3 regions of the Nocardioides sp. LS1 genome follow, and region 2 is predicted to be linked to each of the others. Evidence: predicted binding sites of a transcription regulator. Region 2 holds the regulator's gene; each other region holds the start of a gene.
What was found. The regulator LexA, encoded in region 2, represses DNA repair genes until DNA is damaged. The targets are predictions, from matches to a motif close to TCGAACANNTGTTCGA.
Positions count from the first base shown of each region.

Region 1: EJF31_RS06130 (HNH endonuclease signature motif containing protein) is a predicted target of LexA. The motif match lies at 2,155-2,170, and genes of this name have one in related genera.
Region 3: EJF31_RS06515 (DUF222 domain-containing protein) is a predicted target of LexA. The motif match lies at 2,222-2,237, and genes of this name have one in related genera.

Region 1 is NZ_BIFF01000002.1:285,742-290,651, forward strand. Features, by position in the region: gene EJF31_RS06115 (hypothetical protein) at 1-79, shown strand, start outside; gene EJF31_RS06120 (hypothetical protein) at 124-411, shown strand; gene EJF31_RS06125 (hypothetical protein) at 446-805, opposite strand; gene EJF31_RS06130 (HNH endonuclease signature motif containing protein) at 826-1,923, opposite strand; gene EJF31_RS06135 (hypothetical protein) at 2,360-3,244, shown strand; gene EJF31_RS06140 (hypothetical protein) at 3,205-4,350, opposite strand; gene EJF31_RS06145 (SDR family oxidoreductase) at 4,459-4,910, opposite strand, start outside.
Region 2 is NZ_BIFF01000005.1:635,135-640,044, forward strand. Features, by position in the region: gene EJF31_RS17260 (hypothetical protein) at 1-323, shown strand, start outside; gene EJF31_RS17265 (SDR family oxidoreductase) at 334-1,140, opposite strand; gene EJF31_RS17270 (GNAT family N-acetyltransferase) at 1,233-2,024, shown strand; gene lexA (transcriptional repressor LexA) at 2,163-2,915, shown strand; gene EJF31_RS17280 (phosphatase PAP2 family protein) at 3,044-3,859, shown strand; gene EJF31_RS17285 (alkaline phosphatase) at 3,951-4,910, shown strand, end outside.
Region 3 is NZ_BIFF01000002.1:353,563-358,472, reverse strand. Features, by position in the region: gene EJF31_RS06525 (hypothetical protein) at 1-344, shown strand, start outside; gene EJF31_RS06520 (hypothetical protein) at 379-729, shown strand; gene EJF31_RS06515 (DUF222 domain-containing protein) at 716-2,209, opposite strand; gene EJF31_RS06510 (IS30 family transposase) at 2,324-3,373, shown strand; gene EJF31_RS06505 (hypothetical protein) at 3,473-3,862, shown strand; gene EJF31_RS06500 (hypothetical protein) at 3,891-4,292, shown strand; gene EJF31_RS06495 (NAD(P)-binding protein) at 4,293-4,910, opposite strand, start outside.

The DNA.
Region 1 (4,910 bases), on a different contig from region 2:
CTTCGGCGCCCTGCGCGACCAGATCCCCTCGTCCTGTCGCGGGTTGCCGGCGGTCGCCTTCCAACCCGATCCTCGATGAATCGAGCCTGCCGTTCGCACGGCTCTCGATGCCATGCTGGGGCGATGGACCGGGAACGGAAGCCCCTGCTCCGAGGCCGAGGTGCGCTCCGGGCCGAAGAGTTCTGCCTCCACACCGGGCTCGACCAGGCCATGGTCGATGAACTGATGCGCACCGGCCACCTTCCCGGCGCACTTGTCGACGCACGGGGCTCGACCCGCGTCGTCGCGATCTTCGACGACCTGCTCCCCTCGCGAGACGCACTTGTCGCCCTCGGGCTACCCGTGCTGGACGGCTACGACCCCGAGTCGCTCCGCTCTGTCGAAGGCGAGGACGATCCCGACGACGAGTGACTTCGTCGCGTCTGAGGGGTGCGGGCCAACAACTTCAGGGCGCCAGGCAGTCGAACCGGGTGCTTGCTCTGGCGCCCGCCGTGACCTCGACGTGCTGGGGTGCGTCCGGGCAGTAGCCGATGTCCACGTCGTACTCACCCGGTGGAATGGACAGGACGGCCTCGCCCTCGGAGTTGGTCGAGGCAGACCAGGAGCGTTGCGAAGTGCTGATGGCAGTGACCGAGATCCCAGGGATCGGCGAGTGGTCGAGGCTCGGCCCGGGTGGGCCGGTGCGCGACAACGTCACCGTTACCGTGATCGAGCCAAGCTCGCGCTCGTCACCGCCGGCTGAGCCACACGCGGACAACATGAAGGCGGCCGACAGCGCGGCACCCAGTCGTCGCATGGTGGGCATGAACGCAGTATGGCTTCGGCCTATGTCCGCCGGGTGAAGGCGACCTTTCCACCGGTCTGTGTGGTCATTCTGAACTTGGGATCGTGTGCCCGGGCGTGGTGGTGGGGACAGAGGAGCATCCCGTCGGTGTTGGTCTCGCCGCCCTGGCTCCAGGGGATCGGGTGGTGTCCGTGACACAGGCCCGGGGGCCAGTCACATCCTTCGGCGTTGCAGCCGCCCTGCTCGATGGCCATCGCGATCCGCTGGGACTCGGTATGGAACCGGCGTTTCCGGCCGAGGTCGAGGACCTGGGACTTCCCACCGAGCACGGCGGGGATGATCCCGGCTTCGCAGGCGAGGCGGCGGGCCTGGCCGGCGGTGATCCGCTCACCGGTGTCCAGGGATGCGGCCTTCAGGCCGCCCATCAGGGTCGAGATGTCCATCGTGACCACCACGGTCGCGGACACGCCGCCAGCCTTGGGGAGCTTCTTGACCGGGTAGCGCTCGATCAGCTCGACGAACGCCTGCCCCATCCGCTCCGCCGACGGCCGACGTTCACCCAGCCCGCCGTCGACCGCGGCGCGGTGCTTCGGCGCCGCGAACGCCAGCAGCGCCTTCTTCAACATCGCGGCCTGCGCGACCGGCAGCGTGAACCGGCCGTGGACCTTGCCGTGCCCGTCGTCGGTCATCGTCAGCTTCGTCGACCGGGCAGCGTCGCGCTCCTCGTCCTCGAGCTGCTTCGCCTCGTGGGCCTCAGCGGCCTCGGGGTCGAGGAAGTCCAGGATCCGCCGGCCCAGCACCTTGAGTGCTTTGGCGTCGTGGTCGGCGGCGAACTTGATCAGCATCGCTTCGGCCTCGTCGCGATGCTCGGCCGGGAGGACCTCGACCGCATCCACGATCACCCTGGCTTGCTCCACCAGCACATCGCCTGCGGCGACCGCCGCACGCAACGCCGGACGCGCAGCGAGCGCGACCGCGAGCCGCATCTTCCCGTGCGCCGCGCTCCGGGTCTGGTGCGTGGCATACGCCCAGAAGTTGGTCGTCGAGGTCGCCCCCACGGACTCCCCGACGCCGACGGTCTGGGCGTGCTCGGCGACCCGCATCTCCAGCTCCGCCAGCTGCGCGGACAGTCGGGTCACGGCCCTGAGGGTCGCAGCGGACTCGTCTGGCGACATCGACCAGAGCGCCACATCCGAGAGGTCAGAAAGCTGCGACTGCATGGCCTCGACAGCGCGCGACACCTGGTGTCGAGGCGGCTGGGTGACCATCGCTGTCATGGGTCAATTCCAGCAGGGACCACCGACAAAACCGCAGGCCAGAGCCCCTATTTCGACAAGAGAAAGGTAAAGAATCGAAAGAATTTTGAAACCTCGATCGAGCGGTCGAGCGAGGTGACCGAAAGCCGGGAAGCAGGGCCCGGAGGCACCTCGTGCGAACCCTGCGGTGACCACCCAAATTCTAGAAATACGCGCCGAAGGCGCGAAATCCCGCAGCAAGACGTCGGCGCGCAGGCACGCACAGATCTAGTCACGAGCGGCCATTGTCGGCACCACAGCCCGCTGCCACGCTGATCCTGTGGTCAGGCGCTGCATCGCCGTCGTGCTGGCTGCCGTCCTGGCCGCCGGGATGCTCGCGGCCTGCAGCACCTCCACCCAGACCGGCCACGACCCCCGACCAGCGCCGGTCGACGTGACCGGCCCCGACGCGGACCTCGCCGACCCTGGGAAGGCGGCGGGACACGTGTGTCGGTTGGTGGCGGCCCAGGACCTGGCAGATCCCGACTACTGGTTCGACGACTCCCCCGTCGTGTCCTGCTCGAAGCCCCACAACGTGGAGACGGTCGGCGTCCTCGACGTCTCGCACCCGACCGTGCGCGAGGCCAAGCGCTCACGCCCCGTCTGCTGGGAGCTCGCGTTGCGCTACGTCGGCATCGACGAGACGCACTGGATCCCCTGGCAGCCGCTGGTGTTCCTGCCGAGCCGTGCGCAGGTGGCCGCGGGTGGCACCTCCACCGTGCGGTGTGACATCGCCTTCCCGCTGAGTGACCGCCCCCTGCGCGTTCGCCGTACGACGTGGACGGCGCGGGACGCGGCGCACCGCCATGCCGAGGCGCTGTGGGCCTGCACCGACACCGACCCTCGCACGGGCACGCTCTCGTACCTCCCGTGCACGCGGCCGCACCGGTTCGAGGCGACGGGACGGCTGGCGCTGCTCTTCCAGCTCCCCCGCTACCCGTCACCTGCCCGGCTCGAGCGCGAGGCGAGCCAGTGCCTCCATGGCCTCCCCGCGCGTCAGCGCCGCCGCGGGATCGAGGCCGTCGCCGCCTGGGACAGCCCGAAGGGCTTCACCGGCGGCATCCTCGCCGGGGTCTGCTTCGTGCACCGGCGCGACGGCCGGCCGATGCCCCCGCGGGAGACGGGTCAGCGGTCGTCCCAGACGTCTGCGAAGAAGCGCGTGTAGGAGTCGTACGCCGACCGCGAGGGGATCTCGAGCACGATCTCGTCGAGCCCCCGCGACGGCGACCACATGTTCTCCGAGCCGGTCCACACCCGGGTCTGCACCTGACCGCCCTGGTGGAAGCGGGCGGTCATGAACTTCAGGTGCGAGTAGCGGTGCGGCCCGAACCAGGCGGTCCGCAGCGGCACACCCGCCCGCCGGAGGACACCATGTACGGCAGCCGAGAACGGGCGGCTCATCAGCACCCGCACGTCCGCCCCCTTGCGGGCCTTGGCCGCGAGCGCCCGCGCGACCCGGACCCCGCGGCGATCCTGCCAGTTGGAGTACGTCGCCCGGATGGTCGTGCCCTGTGCCGGCAGGTCCCGGATCCGCCGGATCACCGGGTCGGCCTGGTCGGGGCTGTTCCACGGCGAGAACGACACCGACCGTCCGGCACCGAGGCGGAAGTACCGGTAGGGCCGGGCCATCGGCCGGTCGCGGACCTGCTCGTGGAACACGTCCTTGAGCCGGCGGAACAGCTCGACATCGCCGACCGACTGGTAGGCGTCGTTGTACTGCTCCTGGTCGGCCACGCTCGTGGCGTTCGCCGACGTCACGATCGTGACCCAGTGGGCCCCACCGGTCTCGGTGAACGTCCAGGTCTTCTGGTGCAGGTTCGTCTCACGGCCCGCGAACGTGTCGCGGCCGCGAGCGGAGTCGGTGACGCACTCGGCGAAGGAGTCACCGGCGAGGTGGTGGCGCAGGTACTGCACCGCCGGGCCGTGGCAGTCGATGCCACCGACGACGAGCCGGACGATGACGCCCCGGCGAGAGGCACGCACGAGCTCATGCGCGAGGGGGCCGCTGGTGAACTCCCAGACGACGCCGCGCACGACGGCACCACGCGGCGTACGGCGCAGGTCGCGGGTGACGAGGTGCCGGACCCGCGCCTCGCCGGGCTTGCTGAAGACGGCCCGGGTGGTGGGGGCTGTGACGACTACGCGCCCGAGGCGGTGCGTGGGCTCCACGGCGGAAGCCGGGGTGGTGATGGCCAGTGACGAGATCAAGGCCGAGACGACACCGAGGGTGACGACGGCCGGGAGGGACGGGGGTCGGTGGCCTGGCGGCATGCCGGCTCCTGAACGACGAGGGATGGTCGCGCGGGGGACGCGACCCTGTCGTACGACGAAGCTAGGCAGTCCGGTTGGCCGGCGACCGGCCTGCGCAAGACCTGCGGGTTACGCGCCGTAGACGGGTTCGGGGTCCGGTCCCTCGGCGATCAGCCCACGCAGCGCGGCCCCCACGGATCCAGCCTCCCACCGCGCACCCGCGTCGGCGATCGGACCGTGCCGCCAGCCCGTCTCGAGGGTGATCCGGCTGCCGTCGATCTCGATGACCCGGCCGGTGACGTCGCCGGCCTCCTCGGACGCGAGCCAGGCCACGACAGGCGAGTTGTCCTCCGGGAGCGCCATGGCGGAGGTGTCGAAGGCGCCCTCGGTCATCCGGGTCCGGGCTACGGGAGCGATGGCGTTGACAGTGACGCCGTACCGCCCGAGCTCCTGGGCCGCGACCAGCGTCAGTCCGGCGATCCCGGCCTTCGCGGCGGAGTACGTCGCCTGGCCGACCGAGCCCTGGAGCCCGGCGCCCGACGAGGTGTTGATGACGCGGGCCGCACGCTGGCGTCCCTCCT
Region 2 (4,910 bases):
GCTACCTCATGAGCTACAGCCTCGTCCTCAACGCGAGCGGGCAGCCCATCTGCTTCAGCCGCGACGCGACGATGACCGCCCTGGGGCTGACCTACGCCGTGCAGAGCAGCGGCTTCTGGACCGCCAGCAACACGATGCTCGTCGACACGACCGCCGGGCCGATCACGCTGGACTGCATCGGGGCCGGCATGTCGCTCTACACGGTCTCCGGCGACGCGGCCTCCACCGTCGCGTTCAGCCGCGTCGACCGGGCCGACGCGGCGACCAGCGCGCGGCACGCACCCCCGGGCGCCCGGCACCAGGGACCGGCCACGCGCCGCTGAACCGACCCGCTCAGGCGCCGGCGGACTTCTTCAGGGCCCGCCGGCCCTGGGCGGCGAACAGGCTGATCCCGCGCGCACTGACCGACGGCGCCAGCGCCGAGGCCCGTACGACGCCCCCGCGCCAGCCGGGCACCGCCCGGATCACTCGGTGGCTGCCGACCAGCGCGACGGCCTCGTCGGCGACCTCGTCGACGGTGAGGATCCGGCCACCGGAGTGGACCAGGAGGTTGCCCAGCCCCCCGGGCGTCTGCGCGTCGAGCATCGCGGTCTTGACCCCGTCGGGGCAGATCGCGTGGACCCGCACGTTCTTGGGCGTCTCGGCGTCGCCCGACATGGTCAGCGAGACGATCGCGGCCTTCGTGGCGGCGTACAGGCTGTAGCCCGGGACCGGCCCGAGTCCCGCGAGCGAGGCGGTGTTGACAACGTCGCCGCCGGCCTCGCCGAACGCCTCGAGCGCGGCGCGCATCCCCCATACGACGCCCATCAGGTTGACGTCGACCAAGCGTCGTACGGCGTCGTCGGAGAGCTCCGACAGCGTGCCGTCGTCGCCGACGCCGGCGTTGTTGAACCACGCGGTCAGGACGCCGTGGCGGGCCGCCTCCGCGACCGCGGCCGCATGCCCGGCGGGGTCGCGCACGTCGTGGGCGATGCCGGCCGCGGCGCCGATCTCGGCGGCCGTGCGGGCCGCGCCCTCGCCGTCGACGTCGGTGACCACGACCCGGTGGCCGCGGGCGACCATCCGCTCCGCGATGCCGCGGCCGATCCCGCGGGCTCCGCCGGTGACGACACAGCTGGTGTGGACAGGCGGTGCAGACATGGGCGAGGAAGGCTGGGCGGCAGGCATGCCGGGAGTCAACCAGATCCGCGAATTCGCCGATCCCGATGTCCCACCCGGCGTACGGTGCCCCGGTGACCCCCGTGCTTGCTGATCCGCGGGTGGCTCCGGTCGAGGACAACCTCATGGAGTTCCTGCGGGTGACGGCCTCCAACCCTTCCTTCGGGACCGAGGGTGCCGCCGACCTCCACACCTGGCACACCACCGTGCCGCACCCCGTCTTCAACGGCATCGCCGGCGCGCGCTTCGCACCCGGCGAGGAGCTGCGCCGCACCCGCGAGGTGCTGGCGGCGTACGTCGGCCGCGGACTCCCCTTCCTGTGGTGGGGCTCCCCCTCCACGATGACGGCCGAGATCGCCGACGTGCTCGTCGCCGCCGGCATGCTGCGCGACGAGACGCCCGGCATGCACCGCGTCCTCGACGGGCCGGTGCCGATGGCGCCGCCCGGACCCGGCGTCCGGATCCACGTCGTGGGCCCGGAGTGCCACGCGGCCACCGCGCGGGTGATGACCGAGGGCTTCGGCTTCCCGGCCGAGCTGGCCGGCCCGATCGTGGAGATGATGGCGCCCTTCGACGCGGCACATCTCCTCACCGTGCTCGCCACGGTCGACGGCCAGCCCGTCGCCTGCGGCACCGCCTGGCTCACCGGCCGCACCGCCGGCCTCTACAACATCACCACGCTCGAGGCCGCGCGCGGCCGCGGGATCGGGTACGCCGTCACCGCGACGCTGCTCGAGATGGCACGTGACCGGGGCTGCACCGAGGCGATCCTGCACGCCACCGAGATGGGCCGGCCGGTCTACGAGCGGCTGGGCTTCGAGGAGGTCTGCCGGATGCCGATGTTCGTGTGGGTGCCCCAGCTCTGACCGCGTCGTGGCGCCCCTCTCCGGCGCGACACGCTGTTCGAACAGATGTTTGAACAGGCGGGCCGACATGGCTACGGTGGGAACACCGGCCCGGGGTGCGTCCCCCGGGCGCACCGCCGTACACCGGAAGGCACCGCCATGGCCACGAAGAAGACGGGCGACGACTCCCCCACCAAGCCTGCCCGGGGTCGAGTCGCCGAGCTGCCCGACGGTCCCCCGGACGCCCACGGCCTGACCCCGCGGCAGCAGCGGGTCCTGGCCCACATCAAGGAAGCCATCGAGAAGCGCGGCTACCCGCCCAGCATGCGCGAGATCGGCGAGGCGGTCGGGCTCACCAGCTCCTCCAGCGTGGCCCACCAGCTCAAGGTGCTCGAGGAGAAGGGCTTCCTCAAGCGCGACCCCAACCGGCCGCGCGCGCTCGAGGTGTTCCTGCCCGAGGTGATGAAGGCACGGCGCTCGATCTCCTCGGCCGACGAGTCGACGTACGACGAGACCGGCGTTGGCGACGCCATGCCCGCAGCCTCCTACGTGCCGATGGTCGGCCGGATCGCCGCCGGCGGTCCGATCCTGGCCGAGGAGCGGGTCGAGGCGCTCTTCCCGCTGCCCCAGGAGCTGGTCGGCGACGGCACCCTCTTCATGCTCGAGGTCGTCGGTGACTCGATGATCGACGCGGCCATCTGCAGCGGCGACTACGTCGTGATCCGCCAGCAGCCGACCGCCAGCAACGGCGAGATCGTGGCCGCGATGATCGACGGCGAGGCCACCGTCAAGACCTTCCAGCGCAAGGACGGCAAGGTCTGGCTGCTGCCCCACAACGACGCCTACGAGCCCATCGACGGCACCCACGCGACGATCCTCGGCAAGGTCACCGCGATCCTGCGTCGGGTCTGATCGGAGGCATGATCGGGGTCCGGTAGCCTTCGGACCGGAAATCCTCACGAACCCCCGAGATAAATCCCGGGAACATTTCGGGGTGATTCCGTATTTTGTTACATGTGGGAACGACTGAGGGTGGGGGTATGTCTGTGACTGCCCTGCGCCGACGCCACCCGCAGATCGTGCGGGGCGTGCTCGAGATCGTCCTCATCCTGGCCCTCTGGGTGGGCTACAGCCTGTCCCGGCTCGTCGCCGACACCGCGATGGGGCCGGCCATGCACCGAGCCCACGAGCTGCTCCGCTTCGAGACCGTGCTCGGCATCCACTGGGAGGTGCCGCTCAACGAGCTGTTCACCAACCACCAGGTGATCGGACTGCTCGGCTCCTACTGGTACGCATCCCTCCACTACGTCGTCACCGCCGCGGTGCTGCTCTGGCTCTACCGGCTCGGCACCCGTGTCTATGCCCCGGCCCGCCGGGCGCTGGTGATCGGCACCCTCCTCGGGCTCGCGGCCTACCTGGTGATGCCGACGGCACCGCCGCGCTTCATCACGGGCTACGTCGACGTCCTCTCCCTGCACGCCTCCGACGGCTGGTGGGCCTCCGACGCCTCCGCGCCGCGCGGGCTCGGCGGGCTGACCAACGAGCTGGCCGCCTTCCCGTCGCTGCACGCCGGCTGGGCCCTGTGGGTCGCCATCTCGCTGCAGCGCCACGCCCGCCACCGGTGGGTCCGCGCCCTCGGCTGGACCTACGCCGTCGGCACCGGCGTCGTCATCATCGGCACCGGCAACCACTGGGTCATCGACGTGCTGGTGGGCTACCTCGTCATCGCCGCCGGCTGGGCCGCTGCCGAGTGGGCGCCGCGGATCCCCGTCCTCCTCTCCGCGCCCGCCGCCCGGCCGATGCCGGCCGCCGCGGCTCCGTTGCCCACCCCGGCCGCCCGCGGCCGTCGCGACTGACACGCGCCACCCCGGGGTGACCTGCGGGTGAACGGACGGTGCTCACACCGTCGATCCGGAACACGCCCGGCGCTGGCTCGTTGGGCCTCTCGTGAGCTCTCCCCGTGACATTGCTTCTGCCCAGCCCCTGACCTCCCGCCCCGTCGGTCGACGTACGGTCCTGGCCACCGGCACCGTCGGGGCCGTCGGCGTGGCCGCGGTCTCCTCGCCGCTGGCGACGGCCGCCCCGGCAGTAGCCGCGTCACGGGCCGCGGGCGACGGCACGGTGTTCGCGCACGGCGTCGCCTCGGGCGACCCGCTGCCCGACGGGGTCGTGCTGTGGACCCGGGTGACGCCGACCGCGGCGAGCACCCCCGGCTCCGGCGCGGGCCCGAAGGTCACGGTCCGCTGGGAGGTGGCGCGCGACGCAGGCTTCCGCGACGTCGTACGCCGTGGCCGCTTCGAGACCGGCCCGAGCCGCGACCACACCGTCAAGGTCGACGTGCGCGGCCTGCGGCCCGCCACGGCCTACCACTACCGCTTCCACCTCGGCGACGCCACGAGCCGGGTCGGCCGCACCCGCACCGCTCCCGCCCACGACGCGACGCCGGACCACCTGCGCTTCGGCGTCGTCTCGTGCGCCAACCTGCAGGCCGGCTGGTTCAGCGCCTACCGCGGGCTCGCGGCGCGCGACGACCTGGACGCGGTGGTGCACCTGGGCGACTACCTCTACGAGTACGGCCCCGGCGAGTACGGCTACGGCCAGTCGGACGAGGACATCCGCACGCACGAGCCCGCGCACGAGATGCTCTCGCTGGCCGACTACCGGCAGCGGCACGCGCAGTACAAGCGCGACCGCGACCTGCAGGACGCGCACGCGAAGTTCGCCTGGATCGTGACCTGGGACGACCACGAGGTCGCCGACAACCAGTGGAAGAACGGCGCGGTCAACCACAACCCCGGCGAGGGCGACTACAAGGCGCGTCGGGCGCGGGCGCACCGGGCGTACGACGAGTGGATGCCCGCGCGGCTCGACGGCACCGCCGCGCTGGGGGACGGCGACCGGCTCTAC
Region 3 (4,910 bases), on a different contig from region 2:
TCCGTGCCGCCCGGGAGCAGGGCGTGATCATCCAGGTGGACGATGACCGGGGTCCCGTCGATGAGGCCCTGGCTGCGCGGCTGCTGGCCGCTGCGAATGTCCGGGGTGACCCGAAGCTGCACGAGGTGCTCGCCGTGTCGCGGGGTGCCTTCCGCTACGCGCGGGGCGAGGATGCCGCCAGCTCCGACGACGCGTGGCTCGTGGCCATCAGCAACGTCGAGACGATCTGCTTCGGCGGTGACCTGTGCCCGGACCCTCCGGATCTGGACACGGAGGTCGTGGCCCTCACCGCCGGCGCCCTCGAACCGATCGGTGACTACTGGGTCTTTGCTGACTCCGAGTAGGAACCCGCCGGAGGCCGCTATCGTCCGACAGGCCATGAAGTCGCTGACCGTTCTGGGTGCCATCGCCGTGCTCTTGGCCAGCCTCCTGAGCGGTTGCGGAGGGTCTGACCGGCGCGGGGGCGGGACGGCTGCTTCGGCTGAGGGTGCGCCGTATGACCTCTACACGCACTGCGGCATCGCCTGGGCGAGGATCCGCGGCACCTACTGGCATGCCGAGCGGGAGCTGAACGATGGCAACGGCAACCCGCCGCAGGGATGGGGGAACCCTTTTCAGGCGGGCCGGCTGACGTTCCAGTCCCACACCATGGCGACCTTCAGCTCCTCGGCCGGGGAGGTGATCTTCCACCGGACGTCGCGGTCGAGACCGCCCTTCATCTGTTCGTGACGCGATCCGTACTCCGGGGGAGTTGTCCGGTGTCGAACTGGTGCTGGAGACGGACCAGGGCGCGGTCGAGGGAATCGGGGCTGAGCCAAGCGTGGGCGTCGGACTCGGTGATGTCGTGGGTGCCGGCGGCGTCGACGAGGCGGTGCAGTCCGTGGGGGGTGCGCCAGATGGTCTCGCCGGTGGGGGTGATGGCGACGCGGTAGCCGAGGTGGGTCTTGGCTCGGTGTGCGGTCCGGGAGAGTGGTCGGCCGGTGTGGCTGCTGGTCTGTCCCGGTGGTCCGGTCGGCCGGTAGGGCACCGGATGGTCGAGATCGACCTTCCTCGAGACGCGCGTGGCGTGGGGGAAGCAGTCGACGGGCTGTCGGAGGTGGATGCGTTCCTTGATCGCCTCGGGGTGCTCGTAGGCGCAGCTCGAGATGAGCTGCTTGAGGTCGATGACCGGCTTGATCACCAGGTTGGTGTGGGCCAGGAGCTCGGTCAGCTGGCTGAGGGCGACCGGGCCGATGCCTTCGACTCGCGCAACACCGTTGGCAGTGCCGGTGAGGGCAGCTTCGTGGAGGTGGACGTAGAGGATCGCCTGTGGCCGGAAGGTCTCGGGCTTGGCGGACTTCAGGGCGTCGAGGAGGTCGGCGGGGAACGCGTGGGCCCGCGGGACCGGCTGGGTCTCGTTCTCATCGTCCTCTGGGTCGGGGTCGGTGTGTTCGAGGAGCAGTTGGAGGAGCTCGGCGGGCCGGGCGAGCCAGCCGAAGGCCAGCGAGCGGAGCAGGTCGCGGGGTGCGTCGGCGTGCTCGGGGCGGGTGGCGAGGATGTCGGCGACCCGGGTGACGACGGCGTCGACGTAGGCGGCGTCGCCGGCGTTGACGCGGGCGATGACGTGCCGCAGGCCGACCGCGTCGGTCCGCGACAGGGACACGAAGCGGCGGTGGCGGGCTTCCTCGAGGCGGATGGCGTGGGCGTCGGGGTCGGCCTCGATGATCTTGGCCTCGACCAGGGCGATCACCCTCGCGGGGGACTGGGACCCGATGGCCCGTGCCACGGCCTGGTCGACCACGTCGACGAGGGCCAGGGGCAGGTCGCGGGTCATGGCCGCGACCTTGCGGGCCAGCCAGGGCTCGGCGCGGCCGGTGCGGGTGGCCGTCCAGGTCTGGGGCAGTCGGTGCCGCAGGTCCAGGGCGTCGGCCGCGGCCGCCCGGGCGGAGAGGGTGTGGACGCCGCGGGCGATGCCGAGCTCGCACAGGGACAGCTCCCGGACCCGCGGGGTGCCCTCACCACCGAGATCCACCAAACGGTCCGAGCCCGGCGGCAGCGGGACCGAGGGGTCCGGTCGCGGGTCGTCGCGGGGGTCGGAGGCATGCAGGTCGCACCAGTGCAGCACCAGCAGCAGGTCCTCGACCTCGGCCCGACGGCGCCGCGCGGCCGCGTCCCCGAGCAGGGCGAGCGTGTCGCCTGCGTCGAGGTCGGGTGCCGAGTCCAGGGCCATGCTGCATTTTAAACGAACAGACGTTCGAATGCAAGGTCCCCTGTCACCGACGTCCCGAACCGTGAACTCAATCGGTTGTTGCAAGCCCTTCCGATTGAGTAGAGGTTGCAGCGCATGCCTGGAGCACGGTTGACGGTGGAGCAGCGTCGGACGATTGAACGGGGTTACCGGATCGGTCTTTCGCAGGGACAGATCGCCTCGATCATCGGGAAGTCGCCGTCCACGGTGAGCAGGGAGCTGGCGCGGAGCTTCTCTGCTCCGGGGACACGTTCGCCCAAGGGACGCACCGCCCGCTCGGGCGGCCAGGGTTACCAACGTCCCTACGACGCCGAGCGGGCCCACCGCTTCGCCACGATCAAGGCCCGAAGGCCCAAGGCGCGGCGGCTGGACCACGCGCCGCTGCGCGAGCAGGTGTGGGAGTTGTTGCGTGCGGACTGGTCCCCGGAGCAGATCGCGGCGATGCTGCCGGTGATGTTCCCCCACGACCCGGACATGCGCGTGAGCCACGAGACGATCTACCAGTCCCTGTTCGTCCAGACCAAGGGCGAGCTCAAACGCGAGCTCACCGCCCACCTGCGCAGCCGCCGGACCCGCCGCAAGACCCAGACCGGCGGCGCGAAACGCGTCACCCTGGGCATCACCGATGACATCACCATCCGGGCCCGACCAGCCGAGGTCGCAGACCGGGCCGTCCCCGGCCACTGGGAGGGAGACCTGCTCCTCGGTGGCACCGGCAAGGGCGCGGTTATCACCCTGGTCGAACGCTCCAGCCGCTACGTGCTGCTCGCCCCGCTGCCGGGCCGGCACACCGCCGAACTCGCCCGCCTGAGCCTGGCCGAGATGATCGCCACCCTGCCCCTGGAGCTGCGCAAGTCGATCACCTGGGACCGCGGCAGCGAGATGGCCCAGCACGCCCAGTTCAAGATCGACACCGGCCTGCAGATCTACTTCTGCGACCCCCAGTCACCCTGGCAACGCGGCACCAACGAGAACACCAACGGACTGCTACGTCAGTACTGGCCCAAGGGCGCCGACCTGCGTGGCCTGACCCAGACCGACTGCGACGACGTCGCCCTACGCCTCAACACCCGGCCCCGACAGACCCTGAACTGGCAGACTCCCGGCCAAGCCCTCAACGACGGGCTCGTTGCAACAGCCGTTTGAATCCGCCAACGGTCGCAACGGTCACCAATCTGGTGGATCAGCGACGGCGGCGACGGGCATAGCCTGAGCAGGTCATCCGACAGCGAGGAGGTGTCGTCGATGAGGCGGTTCGCACTGGTTGTCGCCCTGGCCGTGCTCGCCACGCTCCCGGGCGCCACGTCGGCCGGCGCGCGGCCCGCCGATCTGGCCAAGGCCAACACCTACCGCACGTGGACCGCGTGCGACGAGCACCCCGGGTCCAAGCACTCGAGCAGCTGTCCCAAGGAGGGCGTCAAGGGTCTCTTCTTCAAGAGCGTGGACGCCCACGTGACCTACAAGGTCTGCGTCATCTTCCCCCAGGGCAAGAAGCTCTGCGCGAGCCATCAGGATGCCCCGAAGGGCAAGGTGGCGATCAACACGATCACGTCCAACAAGATCGGCGTGCACACCATCAACTGGTTCGTGGGCGGGAACAAGGTGGCGACGCGTCACCTCACTATCCACAACTAGGCGCAGGGTCACCCCTACATTCAGGGGCATGACCCGTCGCGTCGCCATCACCGTCGGCGTCGTGCTGGTCGCGGCCGTCGTGGCCGGGATCGCCCTGCACCGCAACGGCGCCGACGACGCCGGACCCACCGGCCTCACGGTCACCTGGGGCGGCAGCGAGGGGCACCCGACGTGCGCGTACGACGACCAGCAGGAAATCGTCCGGTGCCAGCTCACGATCGACGGCACGGCGTCCGGGAGTCAGACGGTGACCGTCACCGTCACGGCGTACGCCGACGAGAACACGTCCCGACCGGTCGGCTCGGGCAGCGGCAGTGCGCACGTCGAGGGGACCGTGCACCAGGCCCTCGTCGTCACGGTCCCGGTCAGGCGCGCACCCCACGTCGACGAGGACCAGGTGGCCGCCTGCACCTTCGAGGTGACCTCCTGACTACGCGGACAGCTCGGCCAGTCGCGCCAGGGCGGGACGCACGTGCGCTGTCAGACGCGCCCGGGCGTCATCCAGCGCCGGCGATCCCGGGTGGTCGGGCGGGGTCCGCGCCGGGTTGAGCGGCACCCGGTCGGCCCACGCCTTGATGTCGGGCTCGGAGGAGAAGGACATCACCGCCTGGGTGCCCCGCAGGTTCATCCGCGCCCAGTCGGCCATCGAGTTGCCGTAGCCCGTGGGCGGGCACAGGCGGTTCTTCTCGTCGTCGTCGTGGCGGGTCGCCTCGACGTAGCCGATGAGGGCCGCGCCGAAGCACGGGAAGCCGGCCCGGATCGCCTGCAGCGTGATGCCCTGCGGACGCCACACCGGGACGAGCGGGGGGTACTTCAGGCCGTCCGCCGCGCAGTGCACGACCAGGGCGTCGTGCGCGACGCCGACCGAGGTGTCGGCGAACGTGAGCTTGCCGCGCTCGACGGCGTCGAGGTGCCCGTGGCGTACGACGTTCTCGATCGTCCGGAGCTGGTCGAGCTCCCACGTGGCGAGCGTGGGCGCCTTGGCCATCGTCGGCAGCACCGTGCGGTCGATGCGCAGCATGATCCCGAGCTCCTCGAGCCGGAGGAA